3 regions of the Kovacikia sp. CALU 1929 genome follow, and region 1 is predicted to be linked to each of the others. Evidence: predicted binding sites of a transcription regulator. Region 1 holds the regulator's gene; each other region holds the start of a gene.
The links. Region 1 encodes NtcA, which controls nitrogen genes in cyanobacteria. Its sites were predicted from a motif close to TTTGTANNNNNNNNTACAAA; they were not measured.
Positions count from the first base shown of each region.

Region 2: AC1S52_RS23470 (ferredoxin--nitrite reductase) is a predicted target of NtcA. The motif match lies at 1,826-1,845, and genes of this name have one in related genera.
Region 3: AC1S52_RS12640 (P-II family nitrogen regulator) is a predicted target of NtcA. The motif match lies at 2,553-2,572, and genes of this name have one in related genera.

Region 1 covers NZ_JBXBCF010000075.1:162,340-166,571, reverse strand. The annotation lists gene purE (5-(carboxyamino)imidazole ribonucleotide mutase) at 1-255, opposite strand, end outside; gene AC1S52_RS19225 (NUDIX domain-containing protein) at 402-857, opposite strand; gene nagA (N-acetylglucosamine-6-phosphate deacetylase) at 947-2,101, shown strand; gene ntcA (global nitrogen regulator NtcA) at 2,129-2,800, opposite strand; gene fabI (enoyl-ACP reductase FabI) at 3,614-4,232, shown strand, end outside.
Region 2 covers NZ_JBXBCF010000085.1:22,412-26,643, reverse strand. The annotation lists gene AC1S52_RS23480 (HEAT repeat domain-containing protein) at 1-913, opposite strand, end outside; gene AC1S52_RS23475 (globin family protein) at 1,167-1,601, shown strand; gene AC1S52_RS23470 (ferredoxin--nitrite reductase) at 1,986-3,578, shown strand; gene AC1S52_RS23465 (CmpA/NrtA family ABC transporter substrate-binding protein) at 3,673-4,232, shown strand, end outside.
Region 3 covers NZ_JBXBCF010000065.1:202,847-207,078, reverse strand. The annotation lists gene AC1S52_RS12655 (ABC-ATPase domain-containing protein) at 1-621, shown strand, start outside; gene AC1S52_RS12650 (Dps family protein) at 1,021-1,557, shown strand; gene AC1S52_RS12645 (coiled-coil domain-containing protein) at 1,898-2,470, shown strand; gene AC1S52_RS12640 (P-II family nitrogen regulator) at 2,645-2,992, shown strand; gene AC1S52_RS12635 (ABC transporter ATP-binding protein) at 3,201-3,989, opposite strand; gene AC1S52_RS12630 (hypothetical protein) at 4,075-4,232, opposite strand, start outside.

The DNA of each region.
Region 1 (4,232 bases):
AATCACTGGTAGCGGGGTCAATGCCGCAACCATACCCGGCAGGTGAGCAGCTCCTCCAGCTCCGGCAATGATTACCTTTAGTCCCCGCTGATGAGCTTCTTTGGCATATGCCACCATGCGTTCAGGTGTTCGGTGTGCCGAGACAATCCCCACCTCATAGAGAACGCCAAATTCTTCGCAGGCTGCGATCGCCTCCTTCATCGTGGGCAAGTCCGAATCACTGCCCATAATGATGCCAATCAGGGGTGGGGACATGGAAGGGTGAGAGGTTGTTAGTTGTTGTTGGTAAAGTAGTCAGTAGTCAGTAGTCAGTAGTCAGTGGACTGTGAATGTAAGGTGATGGTTTTTGATGTCAGGTAACTGTTTCGCCCATTACCGATTATCGCCCCAACTCTCTACTTTCAACTCTCCACTCCCTGTTTCCTGCTATCGTAGCTCTTCAGGAACTCTACCGCATAGCGGGTTGTCAGGGTGATCTGATCGGGCAAGTCATTGAGTGAGAACCAGCGTAAGTCTCGGTGTTTGTGGCTTTCTACATTTTGAGGCGTACCTGCTGTAATCTTCACCAGAAATACAGGAGCAACCCAGTGAACTTCTTCATCGGGCAAAATGTGGTCGGTGACTCCTAGCAGTGTCACGACTTCGCTTTCAACCCCAAGTTCTTCTTTAACTTCCCGCTTGATTGCCGCTTCAATCGTCTCGCCAAACTCAACGGCACCTCCTTGAATCGCCCAATATCCGGCTTCTGGTGGCACCAAACGCTCAATCAGGAGAATTTGTCCGTTTTCAAAAATAACTGCCCCTACCCCTACCCCAATGTAATCTTTGCCGCGTTTTAACCCCGATTGGACTTGCAAACCCTATTTCTCCAGTCAGTACGATTCAATTTCAAGATTAGAACACAAGCGGTGAAAATGAAGGTGTTAGGTGTCAGGTGTCAGGTGTCATGGTTGAGAATTTGATTCTGAAAAATTCCCGCATTGTTGGGCAGGACGGCTTACAGCACATCTTAATTCGTGAAGGAGTGGTTGAAGCGATCGCCCCAACCCTGCTATCCCATCCTGAAAATACAGCTTCTCTGGATGTTGAGGGTGATTGGGTTTCCCTGGGAGGGGTTGATCTCCAGATCAATGGAGCGCTAGGGCTGGCATTTCCTGACCTCAATCCTGACCATTGCACCCAGATCAAGGATATTAGCGAGTTTCTCTGGCACCAGGGGGTTGATGGGTTTCTACCAACGATTGTGACTACCTCAGTCGAGAATATTCAGCGATCGCTTGCCACCCTTCACCAGTGTCACCAGACAAAATTTGCTCAAGTGCTCGGTGTTCACCTGGAAGGTCCGTTCCTCAATCCTCAGAAACGAGGGGCACACCCCGAAGAACATTTGTTACCCCTGACTTTAGAGAACGTCAAACGAGTTCTGGGAGACTATGCCAGCCTTGTTAAGGTCATGACTCTGGCACCTGAACTGGATCAGACCGACAAGGTCATTCCCTATCTCCAGTCTTTGGGGATTACCATCAGCCTGGGACATTCTCTGGCAAGGGCAACCCAGGCTCAACGAGCGTTTAGCATGGGAGCCACTATGGTCACCCATGCTTTTAACGCCATGCCAGCTCTGCACCACCGGGAACCTGGACTGTTGGGAGCCGCCATCACCAACCCCAACGTTTACTGCGGGCTGATTGCTGATGGTGAGCACGTTTCCCCCACCATGATGGATATTTTGCTCAAAGCAAGCAATTACGAACAGGGAATATTTTTAGTCAGCGATGCCCTGTCTCCCCTGGGACTCCCCGATGGCACCTATCCCTGGGATACCCGCCAGATTGAGGTTCACGAAGGCACAGCACGACTCCCCGATGGCACCCTGTCTGGAACCACCCTCCCCCTACTCACCGGCGCACAAAATCTAGTTAGATGGGGGCTTTGCAGCGTGGAGCAAGCGATCGCCCTGGTAACTTGTTCTCCCCGTCAGGCGATCGGGCTGTCGGCTAACCACATTGGTCAACCCGCCCACCTTCTCCGATGGCATCTTACCTCTGATGGTGAACTGACCTGGAACAGGTTGGAGAGGGAAGTGAGGGGAAAGGAGTAAGGGGTACAAACTCCTCTCCTCTCCTCCTCAAGTAAACTGCTGGCTTAACGTCACTGGATTGTGAACAGTTATTTTCTTTTTGTGGATGGAGATCATTTTGTCCTGGCGTAGATCTCCAAGCAAGCGAGTGACGGTAACGCGGGTGGAGCCAATTGCTTCCGCGATCGCCTGGTGAGACAACTTCAGGTCAATCGTGATCCCATCACTGCTGGGCACCCCAAAATCACGGCATAGGATCAGCAAAAAACTGACCAGCCGAGAACCCATATCCCGGTGAGCCAGGGTTTCAATCATCATTTCAGTCTGTAAGATCCGGGACGATAGCCCTCGCAGGAAAACCATCGATAGATCAGGATTATCCTTCAGTGCTTTTTCAACTTGTTCAATTGGGACTGAGAGCAATTCAACCGGGGTAAATGCAACGGCATGATAAAAGCGATCGGACTTGTGCCCGGTGATCAGTGAAAGAACTCCAAAGACGCTATTCTCTCGCAGTAATGCGACCGTAATTTCTTCTCCCGCCTCGTAAACCCTGGATAGCTTGACTGCCCCTTTAAGAAGAAAGTAGACACGCTCGGCTGGATCTCCTGGGAAAAAAATTGTTTTACCCCGTTCAAACGTTTCAACAACGGGTGGAAAAGCCCCGCCCCCCATCTGGCGGAATACAGATGCCAATGGTTTATCTTGCATCACAACCATATACCCTACCTGCTACCCAAAAGATTACCCGGTTAACTAATAGGTACAGCCCTAAGTTAAGTGAACCTAATGATAGATCTGTAACTTAGAACACTTAAACTTACTACACCGCAGGTTTTTGTGCCTGATGTTACATATTGGACTACTGCCTTAACCCTTCGCTGTCTAAAAAGGCTTAAATTTAACTCGGACTTGCACCACCTGAACTCCAATCCAGATGGTTTAAGAACATCTTATAGCGTTTCCTTTCTGGGTGAGGTACATCTCATCTGTTTGACTCAAGGATTCTACGGCTATCCATTACTTCATTGAATTCAAAAACGCTATCACCACAGTTAATTAATTTGATACTGGCGTTTCTTCTGCCAAATACTGTTCTTAAAAACGCGATATAGCAATTCTCAACTTTGTGAAGTACGTTTTTGGTCGTTCTTGATCATTGGTCATTGGTTGCCCCCAAGGGACTAATGACTCATAACAAACCACCAGCTTGTACCGCATCAGCATGAGAACCGCTGTATCACCATTCTCAATCAAGTGGGAATGCCCTAATCCAGGGAGTCAAGGATTCGAGCGCATCTATAAGGTCAACCACAGTTTAGACGGGAAACGTCATTTCCCTATTATGTTGCACACCTTTGCTATCCGATATACCCCATCTTTGAGTATTCTCTATAGAGCAGTCCACGAAGCGAAAAAGAATAAAGGCACCTAACGCCCAACACCTGACACTGTTCGGCTGAGCGCTCACGTCGAAGCTCACGTCGAAGCCTGACACCTGACACCTCACCACTTACCTACAGATTGAGAGTTATGCTGAATTTGACTGGAAAAAACGCCCTGGTTACTGGTATCGCTAACAATCGTTCCATCGCCTGGGGCATTGCCCAACAGCTCCATCAAGCAGGAGCAAAGATTGGAATAACTTATCTGCCTGATGAGGAACGCCGCGTTAAAAAGATTGCGGATCTGGTAGAGCCAGTACAGCCCTCTCTGTTTCTTCCCTGCAATGTTCAGGACGACGAGCAAATTCAATCAACCTTTGAAACCGTCAAAGACAAGTGGGGACAGCTCGATATTCTGATTCACTGCCTTGCCTTTGCTAACAAAGAAGATTTGACAGGCAGTTTTGCTAATACCTCGCGCGCCGGATTTGCAGCCGCCCTGGACATTAGCGCTTATTCATTGATCAAGCTATGCTCCGCTGCTCAACCGCTAATGACGGCAGGGGGCAGTGTGGTCACGCTCACTTACCTGGGAGGAGTCAAGGTCATCCCCAATTACAACGTGATGGGGATTGCAAAAGCAGCTCTGGAAATGAATGTGCGCTATCTGGCATCAGAACTAGGTCCCCAAAATATCCGAGTTAATGCCATCTCCGCTGGACCCATCCGGACTCTGGCATCTTCTGCGGTTGGCGGCATCCTTGACA
Region 2 (4,232 bases), on a different contig from region 1:
GGGATTGCTGAAGGCAGTCCAGGGCAAATTCTGTTTCAGCCCAACCGAGGGCGCGGATGGTTTCTAGCCGCAAAGGGTCAGGGGTATGGGGAGACTTCAAGACACGGAATAATGCCTCAACAGCGGCATCCGTCCCAATTCTGCCGAGGGCGATCGCGGCTTGCTGGCAAACGTCCAGGTTTAAGTCCCACAGGCGGTCAGCAAGCTGGTTGACCAGATCGGGATTCACTGTCGAGTCAGGTTGGACTCCTAAATTTGCAACGGCAGCACGTCTGACCACTGCGGCGGGATCGGTCAGTGCCTCAACCAAAACAGGCAGAATTTGGGAATCGTGGAAGCTACCTAATGTCTCAATTGCCGTTGCTCGAATCGCAGGTTGGGGATCGTTGATCACTGTTAATAGGGGTGCGATGGTTGCGGGATGGCGAATTCTTGCCATCGCCTGTACTGCAAATAAACGAGAGCTTGGGTCTTCCAGGAGATCGGTGAGGGGAGCGATCGCCGCAGATCCTAAATTTGCCAGTGCTTCTGCTGCCATCATGCTCAGTTCTTCATCCGCAGCCGTTTGCAGAATGGTAATCAATGTTGGGATGGCATCCGCATGGTCAAACTGCCCCAAAATGCGGGCAGCGAACCAGCGACTTTCCAGATCGACATCTTCATCCTGCAACAGGTCAGTTAAGGGAGCGATCGCCGCTTTACCAAATCCTGGAAAAACTTTTGCGATATCCCACCGCGCTTGAAAGTCTCCCATTTCCAAAACCGTAAGCGCCAGCAGCAACCCCTGCCCCAAATCCTCCTCTGACAGGGGAGCCACCGCTTCTGCCACCAACCACTGCTGTAAGCACTGGCTAAGTTGCGACCAGTCGCCTTGTTGCCTCGCTTTCTGAGCCTGTTCCAAGTAATTTGCCATTGTGAATACAGACTCAATGGTTTAACTTGCTTACCTTAACAAGAAATAGTTTCTCTGATTCTTCGCTTTACTCGTTCAGCCTGCCTTACTTGTTCAATCTTTAAGAACTGTTTGTGAACCAACTCTAGACATCAATCTGGATCAAAAATCTAGATAACCAGCAGAGAAAGTAAATTCAGAACGAACCTTTTTGATTCGGCTGGACTCTGATTTCCCCACTGGGTTACAAACAGTTTTTAAGGAGTCTTCTCCAATGTCTCTGAATCCTGAACTTTTAGAACAGAGTTTCGAGCAAATTAAACCCTGTGCCAGCGAATTTGCCTCTAGTTTCTACACTACCCTGTTTGCGGACTATCCTGCTGCCAAACCATTATTTGCCAATACAGATATGGCAACGCAAGAAAGAAAACTGCTCAATGCCCTGGTCCTGGTGATTCAAAACCTGCGCCATCCCGATGTGTTGACTTCCGCTTTAAAGGGATTAGGCGCAAAGCATGTTGAATATGGAGCTTTACCAGAACATTACCCTCTGGTGGGGATGGCTTTGCTAAAGACGTTTGAATCCTACCTGGGAAAAGACTGGACACCCGATGTCAAGCAGGCTTGGGTGGATGCCTATGGTGCCATTACAACCCTAATGCTGGAAGGAGCCAGCTACTCAACAGAAACGACTCAGTTGAATTTGTAGCGAGGGTCGATGGGCGATCGCCCCCATCCGATTACCTTTGGGCTTACGCAGGTAAAGGTAATCGGATCAACCCATTACCGATGACCAAACTCAAATGCAAACCTTTTGGCAAATGATGCGTAAGCCTTAAACCTTCCTGCAAGTGATCAAGACGACGCTACCACCAGCCAATCCCATGCTTGATCCGCATCTGAAGAATGCAAAAAGTTCATATTTTGCAATACTTTGTAACGACAGATACGAATTCAACCCTTCTATCCGCATAACTTAACTGCATTGAGGTACTTAACGAGCAATTGCAGCCGGAATCGAAATAATTCTTAACTGGCTCTGAGAAGTACGCAGACTGGATTACTGCCCACGCTTTAGGAAAAAAGGGAAATTATGACCAGTACAGTCCCAGCGGCAGCAAGTCAGAACAAGTTTGAGAAATTTAAGGCAGAGAAAGACGGTCTGGCGGTTAAGACAGAACTGGAGTACTTTGCCCAAATTGGTTGGGAAGCGATGGATGAAACCGATCGCGACCACCGGCTCAAATGGATGGGGCTTTTCTTCCGCCAGATCACTCCCGGCAAGTTCATGCTCCGGATGCGGATTCCCAATGGGGTTCTCACCAGTGGGCAAATGCGGGTTCTGGCAGAGGTGGTGCAACGATGCGGCGAGGACGGTGTTGCAGACATTACGACCCGCCAAAACATTCAGTTACGGGGGGTGCGGATTGAGGATGTACCCGATATTTTCAATAAGTTTGAGCAGTCAGGCTTAACCAGTATTCAGTCCGGGATGGACAATGTCCGCAACATCACGGGGTCTCCGGTCGCAGGGATTGATGCGGATGAGTTGATTGACACCCGTGGCTTGTGCCGCAAGGTGCAGGATATGCTCACCAACAATGGCGAAGGCAATCCTTCCTTTACCAACCTGCCGCGCAAGTTCAATATTGCGATCGCGGGTTGCCGGGACAACTCTGTCCACGCCGAAATCAATGACATCGCCTTTGTTCCTGCCTACAAAAACGACAGTTTAGGATTCAACGTCTTGGTCGGTGGGTTCTTCTCTGCCAAACGCTGTGAGGCGGCAGTTCCCCTGGATGCCTGGGTGGATCCACGGGATGTGGTCGCCCTCTGTGAAGCAATTTTGATTGTCTATCGCAACCACGGCTTACGGGCAAATCGTCAGAAAGCCCGCCTCATGTGGTTGATTGATGAGTGGGGCATGGAAAAGTTTCGCTCCGAGGTAGAAAAGCAACTGGGGTTTCCCTTACAAACAGCCGCCGCTAAGGACGAAATTTTGTGGAATAAGCGCGACCACATTGGGGTTCATGCCCAGAAGCAGCCCAGCCTTAACTATGTCGGTTTGCACGTTCCCGTTGGTCGGCTTTACGCAGCGGATATGTTTGACCTGGCAAGACTGGCGGAGGTTTACGGTAGCGGCGAATTGCGGCTGACGGTTGAGCAAAACGTGATTATTACCGATGTCCCCGACTCACGCATTGCGCCGCTGCTCAAGGAGCCGTTGTTAGAAAGGTTTTCTGTCAGTCCTGGCACCTTGGATCGGGCGTTGGTTTCCTGCACGGGCAACCAGTTCTGCAACTTTGCCCTGATTGAAACGAAGAACCGCGCCCTCGATCTGATTCGGGAACTGGATACTGAGCTTTACTGCCCTAACCCAGTGCGGATTCACTGGACGGGTTGCCCCAACTCCTGTGGTCAACCCCAGGTGGCAGACATTGGCTTGATGGGCACTAAAGTTCGCAAAGATGGGAAAACCGTAGAAGGGGTGGACATTTATACCGGCGGCAAGGTGGGTAAACACGCCGAGCTGGGCACCTGCACCCGGAAAGGAATTCCCTGTGAAGACCTCAAGCCCATCCTGCGCCAGATGTTAATTCAGGACTTTGGAGCCAAGGAGCGGGCAGAGATGCCGCCAGAAACGGCTTCTCAGCGATCGTCCCTGGTGATTGAAACCACTGACTGAATTTCAATCATGGGTTGATTGGGCAATCTGGCTGTCGTCGTAGCTGGTCTTGCCGAACACACACTATTTTTTTCACTCGAACTGGAAGAAGACTATGACTAACTTTTCAAGACGGAAGTTCATGATTACGGCAGGGGTCACGGCTGCCGGTACATTGTTTGCCCACGGTTGTAGTTCCTCAAATACAGCGTCTAATGGTACAAGTTCTCCTACCACAGCACCAGCGGTTAATGTTAGCTCGGCAGATGCGCCAGAAGTCACGACTGCCAAGCTAGGCTTTATTGCTCTAACCGATGCCGCTCCCCTGATCATTGCCAAGGAGAAGGGCTTTTTTGAAAAGTATGGCATGAAGGATGTCGAGGTGCTGAAGCAGGCATCCTGGGGAGCCACTCGCGACAACCTGGTGTTAGGTTCTGGAGGGGGCGGAATCGATGGTGCCCATATTTTGACTCCCATGCCTTACTTGATTTCCACTGGAAAGGTAACGGATGGCAGAGAAATTCCCATGTACATCCTGGCAAGGCTGAATCTGAATGGTCAGGGTATTCAACTTTCCAATGCTTATGAAGAATTAAAGGTCGGTACCGATAGTTCTCCGTTAAAGGATGCGTTTAACAAAACCAAGGCAAATAAAGATGCCAAGGTAGCGATGAC
Region 3 (4,232 bases), on a different contig from region 1:
ATGATCCGCGATCGCCGGATGCAAGCCCTGGTCGCTAAAGATAAAGAACCGATCACACCCTTTATCGACAAGGTGCGCCAGCTTTATACGGAGCACCAGATCTCAACCATTCTGGTCATGGGTGGTAGCGGCGATTATTTCGATGTCGCTGACATCGTCATTGCCATGCAGGACTTTCAACCCCAGGATGTGACCGCACAGGCAAAGGCGATCGCCCAACAATACAGCACCGAGCGCGTATCCGAAGGCGGGAAACAATTTGGTTCTCTTGCCCCCCGGATCCTGAGCCTGGGTAATTCCTTCTCTGAAGATGACCGTCCACCCAAACGGAAAGTGCGCGATCTTGACACTATCGTTTTGGGAAAGGAAGAAATCGACCTGTCTGCCGTAGAGCAAATTGTGGAAACCGCTCAACTACGGGCGATCGCAGCAACTATGCTCCACCTTCAGCAGCATGATATAGACGGTAAACAAGCCCTACCAGATATCCTCAATCGCATCATGGCAACGATTGATACTCAAGGATTCGACCCACTTACCTTTCTACCAGAAGGCGATTTTGCGATGTTCCGTCGGTTTGAGCTGGTAGCCGCGATCAATCGGTGGCGATCGTTGAGTTAGCTCAAGACTCCAATGCACAATCCGGAAATCGCCCTAGCTGATTTGCTTCGACGATCGCGTTGCGGCACTCTAGTAAGCTTTTTCCAGTTCTACGGGATAGCTCCCTCAAGGAAATAATAGGATGGCTCCCTTGGGGTGCTAAGAGGTATAGCTCATAAGCTGACTCCAGAACTTTGTAGTTCAGCATAAGAGGCTTCACAGAAGCTGCTACCACGTCAAACATATCCAACCCCCAGCAGTCGTGTAATCATCAATTTGTAACTATACATCTTGGGTAATTTGGCTGATTCTGTCCTCTATCCTTCTATGGTTTTAAATATCTCCCGTGTGGTTGATGCTTATTCGTTATTGATTTGTTGAACTATTAGATGGAGTCGTACCATGAACCAAAACTAGATTATGCATAAGATAAACATTGGGCTTTCTGATAAGCAGCGCAAAGGTGTTTCTGATTTGTTGAACAGCGATCTGGCAAATGCCTATTTGCTATTGATTAAAACCAAAAAGTTTCACTGGGATGTGATTGGTCCCCAGTTTCGCACTCTACATGAACTGTGGGAAGAGCACTACGAAGCATTGACTGAAACTATTGATGCGATCGCAGAGCGCGTTCGGATGCTGGGCTTCTACCCGATTGGCAGTGCCCAAGGTTTTCTGGAAAGAGCAACGCTTAAAGAAGAAACCAAAGAAATTCCGAACGCAACTGCCATGGTCGAAAAGCTGGTCTATGACCACGAACTGATCATTCGCAATTTGCGTGAACACATCGACCAGTGTTCTGAGGAATTTCATGATGAAGGAACGGCTGACTTTTTGACCGGGCTAATGGAAGGTCATGAAGAAATGGCGTGGATGCTGCGCTCCTTCCTGGAGGGTGAGTCTGTTCAGCCAGAAGATGGCGGCACTAGAAAAGAGCCAGTCGGTGCATCCCGCTAATTCATCCATTAGGGATTCGTTTGGCGTACATGTAGGGATAGCCATTAGGCGAACGACGATTAGCCAGCGCAAAATATGGTCAAATCGTCCCCTTTCCCTTATGACACCTGACATCTGACATCTGACACCTGACACCTACTATTACCTGCAATAGTTTGATAAGAATGGGGCAAGGCGATTGAAACAGCCTGCCCCATTTCTATTGGAAGCCATTAGTATTTCAGACTCAACATCAGTAGAAGCAGGAACTTTCAGTAATTTTTTTGACTAAATACAAGAAGAATGTTCCATTCGGTTCAATTTCATGCATAATTGTGCCCGACTAACTACCCTTCGAGCTATGACACCTAGAACTAACGCTAAACCCAGCGCCAAAGTGCCGGAATCCCCTGCACCCTCCACCAGCAACCCCTATTCACCTTCAGTTCCAATTTCAATCTATCGGGAAGTGGCAACTGAGTTGCAGTCCGTCAAGACCAACGTGGAGTCATTGAGGCTGCAAAACCAGGAGCTAACCCAGCAGAACCAGCAACTGCGGGTTGAGATTGAGCGGGTTGTTCAATCGGCTCTGCAACTGCGCCAGGTTGCGGATGCTCACCACGCAGGTCATCTGGCTACATCCGATACACCCCAGCCAGATTTGGAAGTTTACTTTGAAGCCCCCTCCGCTCCCGTGCCGCAGCCTACTGCACCAAAGACGGGAAAAAGTGAGCACCCGGAACCCCCTGCTTCACAAAAGCCTTCACAAAAACCATTGTTTACAGAGCAAGCGTCTCTGCCCAGGCGTAAGCCCGATTCGCCTCGCTCCTCCGATGTTGGAGGCTGGTGGCTGGTGTTGGCAGTTGTGGTCATTGTGGTTACTGCTTTTGGCACAGGCTTCTTGATTGTTCGTCCGCTTCTACCTAGCCGGTAAGCTGAAGAAAACCCCGCTAACGGATCCGTCAAGCAAGGTCTCGGTCGCCTATTGACGGAAGGGGCGATCGCGTCATAGAAAAAGTGTATCTTTGTCTACAAAAGATTCGCTTTTGACGGTGGTAGAAAGTGTCATGCTAGATAGCAGTGTGGCATCCAATATGTAAGGTAAGGAGTGTGGAACTTGAAAAAAGTAGAAGCAATTATCCGCCCATTTAAGCTCGATGAAGTCAAGATTGCCCTGGTCAACGCTGGTATCGTCGGCATGACGGTTTCTGAGGTAAGAGGGTTCGGGCGACAAAAGGGACAAACTGAACGCTACCGGGGTTCAGAGTACACCGTTGAGTTTTTGCAGAAGCTCAAAATCGAGATTGTGGTTGAAGACGAGCAGGTTGATATGGTCGTTGAAAAAATCATTGTGGCTGCTCGCACGGGTGAAATTGGAGATGGCAAAATCTTTATCAGCCCAGTTGAACAAATCATCCGCATCCGGACCGGAGAGAAAAATCTGGAGGCAATTTAAAGTTTGCCCGAAAACTTTCTGGTTTGAATCCTTTATTTAGCCGTCAGAGCATTTTGGGTAAGCTTTTTGCTTTCTCCTAATTTCTCTAAAAACTTGATTTATGCAAAATTCCAGATTGGCATTGAGGCTCCCCGAAATTTTCAAGGGTGCCTCTTTTTGTACCGCAGCAATTATTTAATAACGGCATCTCCACGGGTTGTAGGGTTGACTACCCCCACTCCTCAATTTGTTGCGCCTCTGACTGTAAAAGGCTCTGGCGCAGCTCATGCCAGTCGATTTGCTCTGTAGACAAATTCTGAATCAGTGTTCCCTGACTCAGATGCAATACTCGATCGCAAAACTGGGCTGCCAGGTCTAGCTGATGGTTTGCCATCAGGATAGTCGTTTGACTTTGCTGGTTTAGATCGAACAACAATTTCATCAAAAACTCACCCCGTCCCACATCCAGGGCAGAGGTTGGCTCATCCAGTAACAAAATTTCAGGCTGAAGCACCAGCGCACGGGCGATCGCGACCCACTGCCGTTGTCCTACCGAAAGCTGAAGCTCCGTCCGTTCCAGCCATTCCGATGGAATATGTAGCCGCTCCAGCCACTCATTTACCCGCTGGTGAATGACTCTTTTCGGCAATCCCTGAAGTACCAGGGGGTACTCCAACGCTTCTCTTGCCGTCATCCCTAGCAACTTCGACTCCTGCAACACCAGCACAACCTGCCGACGCAGTTGGGTCACCGGAATGTGGTTCAGCGGTTGATTGTTGAGATAAATCGTTCCGCCAGATGGCTCACTCAACCGATTCAGCAGGCGTAACAACGATGTTTTTCCCGCCCCAGAAGCCCCCACCAGAACAACGCGATCGCCCCGAAACACTTCAAACGAAATATTTTTCAGTAACTCACTCGCCCCTAACCCAACTTTAGCCGCCGCTTTTCCAGATAAAAGCAGCCTGGGAGCAAAACTGACTCCCTCAACTCGCAGGTGAGAATGAGCCGTGTTCAAACTGCTGCCCTCAATGACTGCAAAACTCTTCTTCAGTTTACAAGCTTGTCATCCCTGCGCCATTTCACCCAGTGGCTTAAATCGCCTAGGTCAAGGCTGTCCAAATCGCCCAGCCATCCACTGCCAACAGCAGCCACGTAAATCCCAGCAAAATGAAATACATCCAGGGTTGGGCAAGTGGGCGCACATCCGCTGTGTCAATCCCTGTATGAGCTTGCACCTGACGAACCAGTTGCGCAAACC